2 linked regions of the Geomonas sp. RF6 genome follow. The protein of the gene in region 1 interacts with the protein of each later gene in a pairwise test. Links are inferred from orthologs where the notes say so. Each region holds a gene or a part of one and is shown in the gene's direction. Other genes may lie near its edges.

Evidence for each region. The genes of interacting proteins can lie anywhere in the genome.
Region 2: the proteins of cysE (region 1) and cysK interact in binary tests that used the Escherichia coli proteins (3 or more experiments, as listed by UniProt). The link is inferred for Geomonas sp. RF6 from one-to-one orthologs.

Annotation. Positions count from the first base shown.
Region 1 is NZ_CP087999.1:4,611,275-4,614,032, reverse strand. It holds cysE (serine O-acetyltransferase), read left to right. Parts: upstream 1-847; coding sequence 848-1,669; downstream 1,670-2,758. Other genes in the region: LPW11_RS19625 (methyl-accepting chemotaxis protein), read right to left, coding at 1,676-2,758; LPW11_RS19635 (cytidylate kinase-like family protein), read right to left, coding at 79-708.
Region 2 is NZ_CP087999.1:3,450,050-3,452,897, forward strand. It holds cysK (cysteine synthase A), read left to right. Parts: upstream 1-871; coding sequence 872-1,825; downstream 1,826-2,848. Other genes in the region: LPW11_RS14870 (sulfate/molybdate ABC transporter ATP-binding protein), read left to right, coding at 1-669; LPW11_RS14880 (hypothetical protein), read left to right, coding at 2,027-2,338; LPW11_RS14885 (SHOCT domain-containing protein), read left to right, coding at 2,507-2,848.

The DNA of each region.
Region 1 (2,758 bases):
AGCTCCACCAAATAAGCCAGAAAAGGGTTTGCGGCAATTGCCACGAACCCTTTTTTTATTTAAACCTCCCCATCCTCGTTACCCCCGGATCCTGCGAGCCATGCCGACGATGGTGTCGATCGCCAGGGGAAAGCCTGCCTTTTCCGTATCGATGCAAAGGTCGAAACAGAGACAGGTTCCCCATTTCTCTCCGCTTATCTTTTCGTTGAATTTCCTCCTCGCCTTGTCCGATTCCGTGATCATCTCCTCTGCCTTTTCCGCCCGGTTGATCCGGTACAGCTCCATGATGCGCCGGAGACGGACGTCGTGCGGCGCGTGGAGAAAGACGTTCAGCACCCCCTCGTGCCCCCTGAGGAAGTGGTACCCGCCGCGCCCGACGATGACGGCGCTCTCCTCCGAGGCGATCTTTCTGATGATGCGGGCCTGGCAGCTGAAAATCTGCTCGTCGTAGATCATCGGAACCGGCGGAGGGAAGTACCCGGCGTCGGGCGCACCTACGCAGACGGTCTGCAGGAAGGACTCCACGAAGGAGGAGACCCTCTCGTCCCTCTGTGCCAGCACGGCGGGGTCCTCGTTGAGAATCGTCGCGACCTCGGCGAGGATCTCCCGATCGACGTACCGCACCCCCAGAATTCCCGCCACCTCCTGGCCGATATAGGCGCCGCCGCTTCCCAGCTGCCGTGATATCGTTACCACTACGCGGTTCATTGCGACCTCCCGATCCTCTTCTTCTTATGTCCACGCCTTCATTATAGCCCCGTTGGCAGCGTCAGGCGCATGCCATCTCTTTGCTGTTGTCCCCTCCGTCGTCTTTTGGTGAAATAGTAGGATCGGAGAGGGGATCCGCATGAGAGGTGGCGCCATGATAGGGGAAAGGAGAGAAGGAGATTCGCTGTGGGACGGGCTGGTGGAGGAGGTGCGGGGGATGGCGTCTGCTGAGCCGGCGCTGGCAGGGTATCTCTACCTGAATGTTCTGGAGCACGCCGGGTTCGAGGATGCCCTTGCCTTTCTTCTGGCTGGGAAGCTTGGTGCCCCCCACCTGCCTGCGGTTACGCTGAGGGAGATCTTTCAGGAGGGGATGCGCGACGATCCGGGGATCTCTTTGGCCGCACGGGCCGATCTCCTGGCGGTGCGGGAGCGCGATCCTGCGGCCCGCGGCGTGGCGCACCCCTTTTTGCACTACAAGGGGTTCCATGCGCTGCAGGCGTACCGGGTGGCTCACTGGCTGTGGGGAAAGAAGAGAGAGGCGCTCGCCTACTACCTGCAGAACCGGATCTCCGAGGTCTTCGCGGTCGATATCCACCCCGCGGCGCTGATAGGGGAGGGGATACTGATCGACCACGGCACGAGTGTCGTCATCGGCGAGACCGCGGTAGTCGGGGATAACGTCTCGCTGCTGCACGAGGTTACCCTTGGCGGTACCGGGAAAGAGACGGGGGACCGCCACCCGAAGGTGGCGAGCGGCGTCCTTATCGGGGCGGGGGCGAAGGTGCTGGGAAACGTGAAGATAGGGGAGGGATCGAAAATCGCAGCGAGCAGCGTCGTCCTTGCCGACGTACCCCCGCATACCACTGTCGCGGGGGTGCCGGCAAAGATCGTGGGGCGCCCCTCCACCCTGCAGCCGGCCCTGGCCATGGACCAGGGCTTCGCTCTCGATTTCAGCATCTAATAGCGCCTACGCCACCTTGAACCACGCTGCGGTGTGCTCCAGGTCTGAGGAGAGCTTCGCCAGGATCTCTGCGGATTCCTGGATCCGGTCCGCGGACGACTCGGAGGACCGGGTGCCGTTGGCGATCGTCTCGATGCTCGCCGAGACCTGGGAAGTGACGCCGGACTGCTCCTCCGTCGCTGCAGCGATGGTGTGAATCATGTCCATGCTCTTTGTCGACGCCTCCACGATCCGCTCCAGCGCCCAGCTCGCCTCCTCCGCCTTGCTGAGCCCGCCGGCCGCCTCCTTCCTGCTGCTCGACATGGAGCGCACCGCCATTTCGGTGTCGCTCTGGATCGTCCTGATCATCCTCCCGATCTCTTTTGTCGCCTTCGCCGTCCTTTCCGCGAGGGCGCGCACCTCGTCCGCCACCACCGCGAAGCCGCGGCCGTGCTCCCCGGCTCGTGCCGCCTCGATCGCCGCGTTCAGCGCGAGGAGGTTCGTCTGATCTGCCACCTCTTCGATCGTCGCCACGATGTCACCGATCTGGGTGCTCGAGGCCCCGAGCTTCCCGATCGTATCGGAGGATGCCTCCATCGAGGCGGCAATCTTGCGCATCTCCGACATGACCTGCGCGACGGTGCTGAGGCCGTTCCTGGCCGCATCGCTCGTCTCGCGCGATGCCTCGGAGGCTTTCTCGGCACTGGAGGCGATATCCAGAAGGGTCTGGGACATCTCCAGCACCGCACTTGCCGCCTGCTCAGTCTCGGACGCCTGCTCGTGGGCGTTTCGGTTCATGCTCTGGGTGGTGGCGAGGAGCTCACGGGACTTGTCGGAGAGGGTCTCCACCAGCGTGTTCACCTCACCCGAGAAGCCGCGCAGCTTTTCGATGATCTTTTTCAGCGCCAGGAATATCTGCCCGATCTCCTCCGTGCTCTTTACGTTGATGTTTTGCCGCAGGTCCCCTTCGGCGACCTTTTCCAGCGACTTCAGTGCCCACCAGAGCGAGCGGCAGGTGACTTTCCGCACCATGAAGTTGGTGAACCATCCCCCGATGATGAAGAAGGAAAGGATGAGGAAGATGATGATGTTGCGCGACGTGGTGTAGAG
Region 2 (2,848 bases), 1.2 Mb from region 1 along the record:
GCACAGCTCTCGGGGGGACAGAGGCAGCGCGTGGCGCTCGCGCGAGCCCTCGCGGTGCAGCCGCAGGTTCTTCTGCTGGACGAGCCGTTCGGGGCGCTCGACGCGAAGGTCCGCCTCGAACTGCGCCGCTGGCTGCGCAAGCTGCACGACGAGATTCACGTCACCAGCGTATTTGTCACCCACGACCAGGAGGAGGCGCTGGAGGTTGCAGACAGGATCGTGGTGATGAACAGTGGGCGCATCGAGCAGCAGGGGACGCCGAGCGAGGTGTACGACCGTCCGGCGACACCGTTTGTCTTCGACTTCCTGGGGAATGTGAACCTCTTCCACGGCCGGGTGCACCAGGGGAAGGCGCAGCTCGCCGGGGTGGAGGTGCAGGCGCCGGAGCATGCCGCCATCAGTAATACCCCTGCCATCGGCTACGTCCGCTCCCACGACATCGAGCTCGCCCGGCACCCGCTGGACGCGACCGCCATCGAGGCGCAGGTGAGGCACATCCTCGCGGTGGGACCTCTGGTGCGGGTCGATCTATCCCTCGTGGGGAGCACCGCGAAGGTGGAGGTCGACCTCTCCCGCGAGGCCGCCGACCGCCTCACCCTGCAGGTAGGGGAACGCGTCTACGCACGCCCCCGCAAGGTCCGCGTCTTCACCGGCGACTACCAGATCTAGCGATTCTCCTCCCCCTGCACCCCATTGTCTCACCGATGTGGTCAAGAATGGGGAGAATGTAGTTGACAATGGAATGCGATAATTATAAAGGTAGTTCTGGATTTTCTGCCAGCAGCGAGCTGGATAAAGAAGCTGCACCCCCACACAGTACCCGGCGACGCTGCAAAAGTGGCCCGCAATAAACAGCGAAAGGAGAAGCTCCATGTCCCGCATTTATGAAGACAACTCGCAGTCTATCGGCAACACCCCGCTGGTTCGCCTGAACCACGTCACCAAAGGTGCCCAGGCTACCGTACTGGCGAAGATCGAGGGGCGCAACCCGGCGTACTCCGTCAAGTGCAGGATCGGAGCTAACCTGATCTGGGACGCGGAGGCACGAGGCGTGCTGAAGCCGGGGGTCGAGATCGTTGAGCCGACCAGCGGCAACACCGGCATCGCTCTTGCCTACGTCGCCGCTGCCCGCGGCTACAAGCTCACCCTCACCATGCCGGAGACGATGAGCATAGAGCGTCGTCGCGTCCTCGCGGCGCTTGGCGCCAACCTGATCCTCACCCCCGGTTCCGCAGGGATGAAGGGTGCCGTGGCAAAGGCTGAAGAGATCGCCGCCTCCGACCCGGCGCGTTACTTCCTGCCGCAGCAGTTCAAGAACCCGGCGAACCCGGAGATTCACGAGAAGACCACCGGTCCCGAAATCTGGGCCGACACCGACGGCGGCATCGATGTTCTCGTATCGGGGGTCGGCACCGGCGGCACCATCAGCGGCATCTCGCGCTATATCAAGCAGACGCAGGGGAAGCAGATCCTTTCCGTCGCCGTGGAGCCGAAAGAGAGCCCGGTGATCTCGCAAAAGCTTGCCGGTGAAGAGCTGAAGCCCGGCCCGCACAAGATCCAGGGTATCGGCGCAGGCTTCATCCCCGAGACCCTCGACCTTTCCCTCGTCGACCGTGTTGAGCAGGTGGAGAGCGCCGAGGCGCTCGCCTTCGCGCAGCGGCTGGTGAAGGAGGAAGGGCTCCTGGTGGGGATCTCCAGCGGTGCCGCCGCAGCCGCCGCCGTGCGGCTGGCGAAGCTCCCCGAGTTTGCCGGGAAGACCATCGTGGTCATCCTCCCGGACCTCGCAGAAAGGTACCTCTCCACCGCCCTCTTCGAGGAAGCGTAGGTAAAAGAGAGGGATGCCCGGCATCGTCCGCGGCATCCCTCTTCCCTTCCCCCATCCTTTTCGTTCCCCCGCCGTCCCGACCTTCCCGGTTTCCCACTGTTTTAATTCAAGATCCTCCCTGCAGTGCCGATTCTATTACTATCCCTTAATTCAACCGCTGTCTCGTTGGCACGACGCAATCTTCACCAGAGGAGAACGGTAATGTCGAACCTTGACTGGTACAAGCTGTATGCGGATGAAGAGCCGATTGTGGAGAGGGAGCTTCTGAACAAGGTCCTGTCCAACGGAGCACTCGCCACCTTTGCCCTCGTGCGTCACCAGGGGGAGTACAAGGCGATGCTCTACGTCAACGGCAAGCGGGTGAACGGCCCTCCCTTGCCGCAGCCGCTGGCGAGCAGCAGGGACGACGTTACCCACTGGATGGGGAACAAGCCCGGCGTCGGTCTCACCGCCAGCGAAGCGGACAGGATCATCGACGCGGTGCTTGAACGCAGAGACCGGTGTGCGCTGTAGGTGGCGTTTCTCCTCCACGGAGCGACGCACCAGCGGAATGAGATTTCGTTTTACTACCCGCGGGATCCCTCCCTTTTGGCTTGACTTGCCATGGCGTTGCTGATAAGACGGCTGAACTTGTTGGCCTGCTATCCCCGGCGCCTGGCGCTTATGCTGAAGGAGGAAGAAATGTCGTTTCTGTCACCTCGTACCTTTTGTCTTTTTGCGCTGATCTCCCTGATGGCGCTGCAAACCGGTTGCGCTACGCAAGAGGCGGCCAAGAAAGCGGTAGTGTGGCATTCGCGCGATCAGTTCGTGGCGCTGGTGGACCGCGACGAGAGGGGGGAGAAGGCCCCGCCGAACCAGCACCCTGTCTCCCTCTCCGACAAGAGGCTCCACTCGGAGCTTGCCGCCCTGCGTGTGAAGTTTCCGAACAACCCGAAGCAGGTGCGCGTTTTCGACGAACCGGAAGTGAAGCTTCTCACCGAGCAACTCCCCGCCGCGCTGCAGAAGGCGCGCCCCGACCAGGAC